DNA from 3 places in the Vibrio sp. M260121 genome. Region 2 is predicted to be linked to each of the others. Evidence: predicted binding sites of a transcription regulator. Region 2 holds the regulator's gene; each other region holds the start of a gene.
What was found. The regulator PurR, encoded in region 2, represses purine synthesis genes. The targets are predictions, from matches to a motif close to TNANGNAAACGTTTNCNTNA.
Positions count from the first base shown of each region.

Region 1: QTO06_RS04850 (uracil-xanthine permease family protein) is a predicted target of PurR. The motif match lies at 1,653-1,672, and genes of this name have one in related genera.
Region 3: glyA (serine hydroxymethyltransferase) is a predicted target of PurR. The motif match lies at 1,690-1,709, and genes of this name have one in related genera.

Region 1 covers NZ_JATABF010000005.1:45,951-50,242, forward strand. Annotated here, with positions in the region: gene recG (ATP-dependent DNA helicase RecG) at 1-1,610, shown strand, start outside; gene QTO06_RS04850 (uracil-xanthine permease family protein) at 1,845-3,236, shown strand; gene envZ (two-component system sensor histidine kinase EnvZ) at 3,315-4,292, opposite strand, start outside.
Region 2 covers NZ_JATABF010000004.1:106,221-110,512, forward strand. Annotated here, with positions in the region: gene torR (two-component system response regulator TorR) at 1-511, opposite strand, end outside; gene torD (molecular chaperone TorD) at 745-1,392, shown strand; gene QTO06_RS04185 (hypothetical protein) at 1,667-1,816, shown strand; gene purR (HTH-type transcriptional repressor PurR) at 1,837-2,841, shown strand; cyclic di-GMP riboswitch class I at 3,127-3,216, shown strand; gene QTO06_RS04195 (TfoX/Sxy family DNA transformation protein) at 3,333-3,923, shown strand; gene QTO06_RS04200 (TVP38/TMEM64 family protein) at 4,044-4,292, shown strand, end outside.
Region 3 covers NZ_JATABF010000032.1:21,409-25,700, forward strand. Annotated here, with positions in the region: gene lipA (lipoyl synthase) at 1-54, shown strand, start outside; gene glyA (serine hydroxymethyltransferase) at 383-1,633, opposite strand; gene QTO06_RS16730 (YitT family protein) at 1,981-2,583, shown strand; gene treC (alpha,alpha-phosphotrehalase) at 2,662-4,292, opposite strand, start outside.

The DNA.
Region 1 (4,292 bases), on a different contig from region 2:
TACGCCAAATCACTTTGCGTAACCTGACGGAACAAGCCTTAACACTCCTCGACAAAGCTGCTGTACAAGAGTTGCTGCCTTCTGGTTTGTACAATCACCAGATCACTATGTCGCAAGCGCTGCATACGATTCATCGACCGCCTCCAACCATTAATTTGGATGAATTTGATGAAGGTAAACACCCAGCTCAAATTCGTTTGATTATGGAAGAATTACTGGCGCAGAACCTCTCTATGTTGGCAGTGCGCAGCAAAGGACAACTGGACGTTGCGTTGCCTTTGGCGTCGTGTGACTCGCTGAAAAAGCAACTACTGGCTCAATTGCCCTTCTCGCCGACCAATGCTCAAGCACGAGTCGTTAAAGAAATTGAAGCTGACTTAGAAAAAACGCACCCAATGATGCGCCTTGTTCAAGGTGACGTAGGCTCGGGGAAAACTCTAGTTGCTGCGCTTGCTGCCGTCAGAGCCATTGAACACGGCTATCAAGTCGCTTTAATGGCACCGACCGAGCTGCTCGCCGAACAGCACGCGATTAACTTCGCTAATTGGTTTGAGAAAATGGGCATTCAAGTCGGTTGGCTGGCGGGCAAATTAAAAGGTAAAGCCAAAGAAGCCGAATTGGCGCGTATTGCCAGTGGTGAAGCGCAAATGGTCGTGGGCACTCACGCCCTCTTCCAAGAACATGTTGAGTTCCATCATCTTGCTTTGGTCATTATTGATGAACAGCACCGCTTTGGTGTCCACCAGCGTTTAGAGCTACGCGAGAAAGGCGCGAAACAAGGCGCTTATCCACACCAACTCATCATGACAGCAACGCCAATTCCGCGAACATTAGCCATGACAGCTTATGCTGACTTAGAAACGTCGGTGATTGATGAGTTACCGCCAGGTCGAACACCAATCCAGACCGTCGCGATTCCAGACACCAAACGCGATGATATCGTCGAACGAGTGCGCAATGCCTGCTTAAACGAAGGCAAACAAGCGTATTGGGTATGTACCTTGATTGATGAGTCCGAAGTCTTGGAGGCTCAAGCCGCCGCCGACACTGCAGAAGAGCTGCAACGTAAACTGCCTGACGTAAAAATTGGTCTAGTACACGGACGAATGAAGCCCGCTGAGAAGCAAGCGGTGATGCAGGATTTCAAAGACAACAAGCTGCATTTACTGGTCGCAACGACAGTGATTGAAGTAGGCGTAGACGTACCCAATTCCAGCCTGATGATCATCGAGAACCCAGAGCGTTTAGGTTTGGCTCAGTTGCACCAGCTTAGAGGTCGTGTTGGTCGAGGTTCAGTGGCGAGCCATTGTGTGTTGCTGTATCACTCGCCACTATCAAAAACTGCGCAAAAACGTTTAGGCGTATTACGTGAAAGCAACGACGGCTTTGTGATTGCACAGAAAGACTTAGAGATTCGTGGACCGGGTGAGCTTCTTGGTACCAAACAAACTGGCTTGGCAGATTTTAAAATTGCCGACTTAGTGCGAGATCAGCGCTTAATTCCAGAAGTTCAACGCATCGCGCGTTACATTCATGACAACTACCCAACGAATGCGACAGCAATTATTGACCATTGGTTAGGTGAACGCGACATTTATTCCAAAGCATAAGAGATTAAGGCGAGCAATTTAGTTCGCCTTTTCTATCAACACTAAAGCAAACGTTTGCTTTTTGAATAAATCCATCTATAATCGCGCACAAAATTTATGGTGTGCGCCTTGTCACATCAAACCAACCTGAGTTGACACTGATTAACAGCAATCACAGGTCATAACGTCAACTCCACCCAGCACTCCCATTCAGCGAGCTCTGGGGCAAGAATTATTGCGACTAGCGAGACAAACATGACAACTTCAAACCGAACTTCGGAACTGGTCTATCAGTTAAACGATCGTCCACCACTACCTCAGACCATTTTTGCTGCACTTCAGCACTTATTGGCGATGTTCGTAGCCGTTATCACCCCTTCTCTGATCATTTGTCAGTCTTTGGGTGTGCCTGCTGACCAAACCAACACCATCATCAGCATGTCGCTGTTTGCATCTGGCGTGTCTTCCTTTATTCAAATTCGTACCTTTGGACCTATCGGCTCTGGCTTGCTTTCAGTGCAAGGCACCAGCTTCAACTTCCTTGGTCCAATCATTGGTGCGGGTCTTTCTCTTAAAGCCGGAGGCGCGGACATCAGCACCATGATGGCAGCGATTTTCGGTACTATCTTGGTGGCGTCTTTTGCTGAAATCCTGCTATCTCGCGTCCTAGAACACGCACGCCGCATCATTACACCATTGGTATCTGGCATTGTCGTGACGCTTATTGGCCTGACCCTAATTCAAGTGGGTTTGGTATCAATGGGTGGTGGCTACGCGGCAATGGGCGATGGATCTTTCGGTAGCCTAGACAAGTTAGCTCTCGCTGGCACAGTACTTGGCCTAATCGTAATTCTTAACCGCTCAAAGAACCCATACCTACGTGTTGCATCAATTGTAATTGCAATGCTGGTTGGCTACGTCATGGCGTACTTCATGGGCATGGTCGACACCTCAACACTGGGCGAAACTGACCTCATCGCATTGCCGATTCCAATGCAATACGGCTTAAGCTTTGACTGGTCTCTGTTTATTCCACTGGTTCTGATTTTCTTTATCACAGCACTAGAAGCGATCGGTGACATTACCGCAACGTCTGAAGTTTCCGGTGAGCCGGTGAAAGGTCCGGTTTACATGAAGCGCATTAAAGGTGGTGTATTGGCAGATGGTCTAAACTCAGCGATTGCAGCGGTCTTCAACAGCTTCCCAAACTCTACCTTCAGCCAAAACAACGGCATCATTATGCTCACTGGTGTAGCAAGTCGTTACGTGGGTTACTTCATCTCAGGCATGCTAGTAATTTTGGGGCTGTTTCCGGGTGTGGCAAGCTTTGTTCAGCTGATTCCTGAGCCAGTTCTGGGCGGCGCGACTATCGTGATGTTCGGTACCATTGCTGCAGCGGGCGTGCGCATCATCTCTCGTGTCGACCTCGATCGCCGCGCAATCCTGATTATGGCGCTGTCATTCTCAATGGGTTTGGGCATTGCACAAAAACCAGAAATTCTGCAATTCATGCCTGAGTTTATTAAGAGCATTTTCTCCACGGGTGTGGCAGCAGGCGGCATCACCGCTATCGTATTGAACCTACTGCTTCCAGAGAAACTGGAAGAGGAAGACGAGCTGGTTGCTCAAGAGGTAAAAGAATCCTAACCTTGCACTAGGATGATCGGAAAGCCCAACCAGACTTTGGTTGGGCTTTTTTATTGGAATCAGTTGAGCGAAGAAAGCTTACTTGGTTGGGAAACTGATTTGCGCACTTAACCCACCTTCACTGCGGTTACGTACCACAACCGAGCCAGAATGCTGGCTAACGATACGCTTCACAATGGCTAATCCTAAGCCCGTCCCTTCACTGCCACGTGCCGTATCACCACGAGTGAAAGGTTCAAACAAGCGTGCGATTTGCGATTGCTCGATGCCCGGACCATTATCTTCAACGCACACCCACACCAACTGTTTGTCGGCAGTGACGCCCGTACTGATTTTCACCCAGCCATTACCGTATCGTAGAGCGTTGACTACAAGGTTACTCACCGCGCGTTTAATCGCAATTGGACTGCCTTTCGCGGTTGGCATCGTAAGGTTGAGGTCAGTTTCGATTTCGACTTCATAACCCCCTTCCGACGTTGCTACATCGCTGGTAATGGTATTGATGTCCACCTGCTCAAACGACTCTTTATTTACTGGCTTGAGGTAGTCCATAAACTGACTGATGATCTCGTTACACTCTTCGGTATCACTGATGATGCCTTCGGCTAAGTAACTGTCTTCAGGTGACATCATTTCTGTCGCAAGGCGAATACGCGTCAGCGGCGTGCGTAAGTCGTGGCTGATGCCTGCCATTAGTAGCGCACGATCTTCTTCCAGTTCTTGAATGCCTTTCGACATCTGGTTGAATGCGCGAGTTACAGAGCGGATTTCTGAAGCACCTTTCTCTGGCAATGGCGGCGGAATTTCACCTCGACCTACTCCTTTCGCGGCTTTTTCTAGCGCAATCAAAGGTCGGTTTTGCAAACGGATAAACAACCAGCCACCAGCAATGATCAGAAGCGCCATGATCAAGCTGTTGCGGAACAGCGGAGCAAAATCTTCTTCTTGCAGTTCAGAGAGCGGAATACGGATGATGGAGTTCGGCAACTGATCGATACGCATCCACAGAATGTAGCTTTCACTGCCAAGCAGCAAACGCACTTCCGTTGGAGAACC
Region 2 (4,292 bases):
ATAGCTCATATTCCGCTTTGGTTAGTTTCACTGGCTCACCGTTACGGCTTAGAGCACGACGTTGAATGTCAAACGTCCACTCACCGAAGCGCACAATGTGTTCTTCATTAGTGTCGTTCGCTGTCTTTTGCGAACCGCTACGTGCCGCTGAAATGCGCCACAGCAAGTTCTTAACGCGAACTAATAATTCCCTTAGTTCAAAAGGCTTTGTCACATAATCGTCTGCGCCCATTTCTAGGCCAACGATTTTGTCAATGCTATCCGTGCGTCCTGTCACTAATATGATGCCGATATCTGATTGGCTGCGTAATTCACGCGTAAGCATAAGGCCATCTTCGCCAGGCAAGTTAATATCCAACATGATCAGGTCTACATCGCCACTTTGAAGCACTTCGCGCATTTCTGCCCCGCTCTCTGCTTCACTAACTTTGTAGCCTTCATTTTGGAAATAGCCCGCAAGCTTACTACGAGTTACTACATCATCTTCTACGACTAATACGTGATAGCTCATTTACACCACTTTCTGTCTTTTTTATTTTCCAAGACGTATTCTATTCATAACTAGTAACATTTCTAGTCATAGATACATTAAAAAGCAAGATTTTGCGTTTTTATTGATTCAAAGCAAGCTTATTTACAGCCATTCATAAACGCGCATATTTTCCCATAATGGATAACAATTATAGTTACTGCTATTCATCTTAATTGTTTACACTTAGGGGATAACCATTTAGGAGCAAAAAAATGCAAGAAGTGAAAGCTTTTAACGAGAAACGCGCAGAAATCTATTGGTGGTTTTCTAGCCTGTTCGCAAAAGAACTGACAGAGAAAGAACTAGAAAGCTACCACAGTGTTGAAATTCGAAGCTTTTTGGCTGGCCTTGGTGAAAATGAGTCATTAAAACCAGCTGTGGATACCCTTGTTGATGCACTTAACCGTCTGCAGGATCGTGAAGACGCACAACTTGAGTTGGCAGCAGACTTTTGCGAGCTTTTCCTTAAGACAGAAAAGCACGGTGCACTGCCTTACGCCTCTATGTACATTGGCCAATCTGGCCTGCTAAACGATAAGCCAGCAGAAGAGATGGAAAAACTGATGGCAGAGTTTGGCGTGCAAGTTGATGAAAACCTGAAAGAGCCAGCTGACCACCTAGCGGTAGAGTTGGATTTCTTGGGTAATATGATTATTCGCTCTAACGAACTAGAGCAAGAAAAGCACATGGAAGAAGCGTTCGACAAGCAGAACGATTTCATCCAACAGCATCTTTTGACTTGGCTACCTCAGTTTGCTGCTAAATGTAAGCAGTTCGACGAATTTGGCTTCTATATTAGCGTTGCGCAACTATTAATTGCATTTTGTAAACTGGACAGCACCTACCTTCTTGGTGAATAATTGCCGCCTATTTTAGGGAGCCTGCTATTTAGGCTCCCTATTTTATTCGTTTAGTTTTAATCTGGCTTAGAGAATCCCAACCAATTTAGCCGTGAAAATGTGACCTCAAGGGCACAAAACAACCGCTGAAAATATTGCCAGCCTGCCCACATCAGTCTAAAATGTGAGCGCAAACGATTAAATATGATTTATATGTAAACCGCTGAAATATAGCGGTTTTTGTGTTTTCTTAACATGATTGCTGACTAATTCCTCACTTATAAAAGAAGGGAATATGAGTATCAGCAACAAATGTTGCTACAAATCTTTTTATACCGATTCGGAACAACCACTGCCAAATATCTCAGCAATGCCCTTTCTTGCAGTTGCTCGGTTTGTGCAAGACCCTAAGCGTATGGTTGTCTTCACTCACGGTATTCAGTAGCTCGATACAGGACATCATTTATGGCCACTATTAAAGACGTTGCTCGCTTAGCCGGCGTTTCTACCACAACGGTTTCGCACGTAATTAACAAAACTCGCTTTGTTGCAGAAGCAACCCAAGAAAAAGTAATGAAAGCGGTTGATGAACTAAATTACGCGCCAAGCGCCGTTGCTCGTAGCTTGAAGTGCAACTCTACTCGTACTATCGGTATGTTAGTTACTCAATCAACCAACCTATTCTTCTCTGAAGTCATCGATGGTGTTGAGAGTTACTGTTACCGTCAAGGTTACACTCTAATTCTTTGTAACACGGGCGGTATCTACGAGAAGCAACGTGACTACATCCGCATGCTAGCTGAGAAACGCGTAGATGGCATCCTAGTAATGTGTTCTGACTTGACGGAAGAGCTAAAAGAGATGTTAGACCGCCATTCTGACATTCCAAAAGTTGTGATGGACTGGGGCCCTGAGAGCTCGCAGGCAGATAAGATCATCGATAACTCGGAAGAAGGCGGCTACATCGCGACGAAATACCTGATCGATAACGGTCACACTGACATCGCATGTTTGAGCGGTCATTTTGAAAAAGCAGCGTGCCAAGAGCGTATCGCTGGTTACCGCCGAGCAATGGCGGAAGCAAACCTAACGGTTAACGAAGATTGGGTTCTTGAAGGTAACTTCGAATGTGATACTGCTGTACTGGCGGCAGATAACATCACAGCAATGGAAAAACGCCCAACAGCTGTCTTCTGTTTTAACGACACAATGGCGCTAGGCTTAATGAGCCGCTTGCAGCAAAACGGTATCAAAGTACCGGATGATGTATCCGTGATCGGTTACGACAACATTGAGCTTGCAGAATACTTTTCTCCACCGCTAACGACTATCCACCAACCAAAACGTCGTGTGGGTAAAAACGCATTTGAGATCCTTTTGGAACGCATCAAAGACAAAGAACACGAGAAACGTGTGTTCGAGATGCAACCAGAGATCGTTGTTCGCAACACGGTTAAGAAACTAAACTAACCTCATCTGCGAACTCATTTTATAAAGCGCTCTTATGGGCGCTTTTTTAATATCTAAAAATAACTTTCCCTTAATATTTCAGCTCAAGAATACAACCTTAAGCTTCGATAAGTTGCTGTTTTAATTAAGGTGTAGCCCATTTCCTACATCAAGCTTTTGTATGACAAGTAGATGCTCAGCAATATGAAACAAAACACATCAACTTAGCGCTATTAACTGAACCAAGATCACACTTTTGTGTTTGAAACGTGATGTTAATTCAATATACGAAGTATTCTCAAAGAGTCACGCACAGGGCAAACCATTCGAAAGGGTGGGACGCAAAGCCTCCGGCCTGAACCATCTTATTAGATGGAAGGTAGCGGGGTTACCGATGGCAAATATGCATTAAGTGAGTTTACCCTTTAATGACATTGTGTCTGCATGCATTTGCTAATCTCTCGGACCTGATTTTTGGTGGCGTAATATTAATTACACCGAGATAACACATCATGGATAAACCGATACTCAAAGACTCAATGAAGCTGTTTGAGGCACTTGGTAATATCAAGTCGCGTTCAATGTTTGGCGGCTTTGGGCTCTTCGCCGATGAAACGATGTTTGCACTAGTTGTGAACAATCAACTTCATATACGAGCTGACCAACAAACTTCATCTGACTTCGAGACTCAAGGACTAAAACCGTACGTCTACAAGAAACGTGGTTTCCCAGTCGTTACGAAATACTACGCTATTTCTGATGATCTATGGGATTCGACCGATCGCTTGATTGAAGTTGCAAAGCAATCTCTAGAGACTGCTAAGCAAGAGAAAAAACAACAAGCGAGCGCCAAACCTAACCGATTGAAAGACCTTCCTAATCTACGCCTTGCAACTGAACGTATGTTGAAGAAAGCAGGCATTGACTCTGTCGAGCAACTAGAAGAAGAAGGTGCCCTAAACGCTTACAAAGCAATCCAAGATACGCATGCCTCTACGGTAAGCCTTGAATTGTTGTGGGCGCTTGAAGGCGCTATCAACGGTACACATTGGAGCGTCGTACCTCAGTCTCGCCGGGAAGAGTTGATGAGTGCTCTCTCGTAGAGCAATCATTTCAGCATGACATTGAGTAAAAGCCGCAGTTTTCACACTGCGGTTTTTTTTTGAAATTTTTTCTTACTTCATTCTGTCTTATTATTTAAGAAGCCAAACGGAGCCATTGATATGAATAAGAAACTGATTTTAGGACTGATCCTACTCGCGACCATCATCTTTTTAGGTGTCAACTTCGGTCAATATTTAACGCTAGAAAACGCCAAAGCACAGCAACAAGCGTTAAACAGTTTCATTGACCAAAACTTCGTGTTTGCCGCCGCAACCTATTTCTTCGCTTACATTGCTATCACCGCTTTTTCTATTCCTGGTGCTGCGGTTGTAACGCTTCTTGGTGCAGCCTTATTTGGTTTTTGGACG
Region 3 (4,292 bases), on a different contig from region 2:
GTTCGCTCTTCTTACCATGCCGATATGCAGGCTCAAGGTATTGAGATTAAATAAGCACTCGCTTGTTTTGAAAAGAAAGGTTGGCTCAATGCCAACCTTTCTTGTATCTGCTGAATCTAAACCACTGCCATTCGGATAACGAACCTATAACCTTAAACTAATAGCGCGTCATTCAGAGCCTAAGCGATATCAGGAATCTGCTTTCAACGTACTCTGAGCTGATACTTCCATACGCTAGAAAAACAAAAAGGCCCTCAAATGAGGACCTTTAAATTGGGTGAACTTTCGAAATAGATGGGTCGAGTTCTAGGAGAACACACGGAGTTTGCTTCTAGCAAATGAGTATGTTCGACAACGAAATCGGCTCAGTCTATGAAGAAGGTTACGCGTAAACTGGTAGACGCTTACAAATCTCTAGAACTTTCTGTTTTGTTGCTTCGATAACTTCTTCGTTGCCGATGTTATCTAGAACGTCACACATCCAGTTTGCTAGCTCTTTCGCGTCATCTTCAGTGAAGCCGCGACGAGTAATTGCTGGCGTACCAACACGGATACCAGACGTTACGAATGGGCTGCGTGGGTCGTTTGGAACAGAGTTCTTGTTTACTGTGATGTTTGCTGCACCTAGTGCTGCATCTGCATCTTTACCAGTGATGTCTTTGTCGATTAGGTCAACTAGGAATAGGTGGTTCTCAGTACCGTTAGATACGATCTTGTAGCCACGCTCTTGGAATTGACCAACCATTGCTTTCGCGTTTTTCACTACGTTAGCTTGGTAAGCTTTGAATTCAGGCTCCATCGCTTCTTTGAACGCCACAGCTTTACCAGCGATAACGTGCATTAGAGGACCACCTTGACCGCCCGGGAATACTGCTGAGTTCAGCTTCTTGTACAGCTCTTCACCTTCATTAGAAAGGATAAGACCGCCACGAGGACCCGCTAGCGTTTTGTGTGTAGTCGTTGTTACTACGTGAGCGTGTGGAACTGGTGTTGGGTACTCGCCTGCTGCGATTAGACCAGCAACGTGCGCCATGTCTACGAATAGGTAAGCATCAACTTTGTCTGCGATTTCACGCATGCGTTTCCAATCAACGATTTGCGAGTAAGCAGAAAAACCACCGATGATCATCTTAGGCTTGTGCTCAAGCGCTAGCTGTTCCATCTCGTCGTAGTTGATTTGACCTGCTTCGTCGATACCGTAAGGAATAACGTTGTAGTGCTTACCAGAGAAGTTTACTGGTGAACCGTGAGTTAGGTGACCACCGTGCGCTAGGCTCATACCAAGAACTGTGTCGCCTGGGTTTAGAAGCGCCATGTAAACTGCGCTGTTTGCTTGAGAACCTGAGTGAGGCTGTACGTTCGCGTACTCACAACCAAATAGTTGGCATGCACGATCGATTGCTAGTGCTTCAGCTTTATCTACGTACTCACAACCGCCGTAGTAACGCTTGCCTGGGTAGCCTTCAGCGTATTTGTTCGTTAGCTGAGAACCTTGAGCTTCCATTACACGTGGACTTGTGTAGTTTTCAGAAGCGATAAGTTCAATGTGTTCTTCCTGGCGAAGAGTCTCTTCCTGGATAGCTGCGAACAGTTCCGCATCGTAATCTGCGATGTTCATATCACGCTTAAGCATCTGTATCTCCTGACTCAGATTGGTACTGAAAGTTGCAAAAAAACTGAATAACGACCTAACGCAAACGTTTACGTCGAGCTAATGGCGCGCATTTTACATAATTTGATCTAGGTCATAAAGAGAAATTTGTAATTTTTCTCATGCAGTTTTTTCATGATGACAAGTAAGAACTATCATGACGATATCGCAATCGTTTGACCATGAACCACTGACTGTCAAATTTGTGCTTTACACCCTGTAAAACAACAATTACATAGGTTTACCGTAAATTTTACCCTCTAGCTACCGAAAAGATCATCTTTTTACTACTATGCATGCCCGATTTATCATCAACGACTGCATATTAGATGGAAAAACACTCAAGAAAAGAAGACTGGATGGCAATTCTTACGGGGACCTTTTTGGTCGCTCAAGGCGTTTTCTTTCTCCAATCCGCGAACCTCTTAACCGGAGGCACCACAGGATTGGCTCTGCTTATTAGCCAATTTACACCTTTTACGTTTGGTGTGCTGTACTTTTTAGCCAACTGCCCTTTTTACTTGCTAGCATGGAAACGCTTCGGCCGTCATTTTGCGATTAATAGTGCAATTTCTGGCGCTTTGGTCTCTATCTTTGCTGATCACCTGTATTTACTGATTTCATTGGAATCAATCAACGAAATTTACTGCGCGGTAGCGGGTGGCTTGCTGATGGGCTTGGGTATGTTGATCCTATTCCGTCATCGTTCAAGCTTGGGTGGCTTCAACGTGCTGTGCTTGTTCATTCAGGACAAATTCGGTATTTCGGTCGGGAAATCTCAGATGGCGATCGACGCGTGTATCTTGTTTGCGTCTTTCTTCTTCGTCACACCTTGGGTGATCGGCTTATCGATTCTTGGCGCCTTCGCACTGAACCTTGTACTTGCAATGAATCACAAACCACATCGTTATTCTGTAAGCTACGGGTCATAGGATGAAAAAATAAAAGGCTTTGGGGAGCACTCCAAAGCCTTTTGTTTAGGACCGAAATCCTTAGGGGAAGCTTAATTTTTACTCTTCAATCAGCAAGATGCGAGTTTCGTAAGGACGCAATACCTGATGACTAGAAGCAATCGCGCTGGTCGCATTTTGATAGTTGGAAAGCAGGTTCTTGGCTTTACTCATATCAAAACGATCTGGTAGTACGCACTCCACTTCTTCACCGTAGTAGTTGTTGATACATAGCAGCGTTTGCTTATCGTTCTGACGTGCGTAAGCAAAAATACGTTTGTGCTCTGGCAGAAAGTCCTCGTAACGACCATCAGTGATTACTTGAACCTGTTTACGCAGTTCAATCAGACGTTTGTAGAAGTAGAACACCGAGTTCAAATCAGCAATCGCGGCTTCCGCGTTGATTGCAGAATAGTTCTGAGCCACCTCTAGCCACGGCGTGCCTTCAGTAAAACCCGCATGTTTCGCGCTGTTCCATTGCATTGGGGTACGTGAATTATCACGCGACTTCTGCGCCAAAATCGCCATCATATCGTCGTGAGATACACCATCGCGATTAACCATGATTTCGTACATGTTCGTGCTTTCAACATCGCGATATTGGCTGATTTCGGTGTAGCCCGGGTTGGTCATGCCGATCTCTTCACCTTGATAAACATAAGGTGTGCCTTGCATCATGTGTACCGATGCCGCAAGCATTTTGGCAGATTCAACACGGTATTGTTCGTCGTTACCTAATCGGCTCACAACGCGTGGTTGGTCGTGGTTACACCAAAATAGCGCGCCCCACCCTTTGCCATTTAAGCCAGTTTGCCAATGGTTGAAGATCTGTTTTAGTTGGATGAAATCAAACGGCGCTTTCGTCCACTTATCACCATTCGGGTAATCGACTTTAAGATGGTGGAAATTGAACACCATTGACAGCTCTTTGCCATCTTGCGCTGAATACTGCTGACAATGCTCTAGCGTGGTGGACGACATTTCACCCACCGTCACGCTGCCATATTTTTGGAACACGGCTTCACTGATCTCTTGAAGGTATTCGTGCACACGTGGTCCATCCGTGTAGAAACGGCGACCATCACCAATATCGTCACTTGGGAAGTCTTGTTGCTTGGAAATCAGGTTGATAACGTCAAGACGGAAGCCATCGACACCTTTTTCTGCCCAAAAGCTGATGACTTCTTTCACTTCTTCACGCACTACCGGGTTTTCCCAGTTTAGGTCCGCTTGCTCTTTAGCAAAAAGGTGCAAATAGTACTGACCCGTTTTTTCATCCAGCGCCCAAGCGTTGCCACCAAACTTAGATTGCCAGTTGTTTGGCTCTGCACCATCTACCGGATCTTTCCAGATGTAGTAATCACGGTACGGGCTGTTTTTATCACCCAGTGCTGATTGGAACCACTTGTGTTCTGTCGAAGTATGATTCACCACGATATCCATGATGATTCGAATACCCAGCTGGTGAGCCTCAGCCAACAGGGTATCGAAATCTTGCATGGTGCCGAAATCTGGGTTGATCGCATAGTAATCGGAAATGTCATAACCGTTGTCGATCATTGGTGATTGATAAACCGGCGTCAGCCAAATCGCATCCACACCAAGGTGTTTTAGATAATCCAGCTTAGAAATGATCCCTTTGATATCGCCCGTGCCTTTACTTCCACTGTCACAAAAGCTTTTTGGGTAAA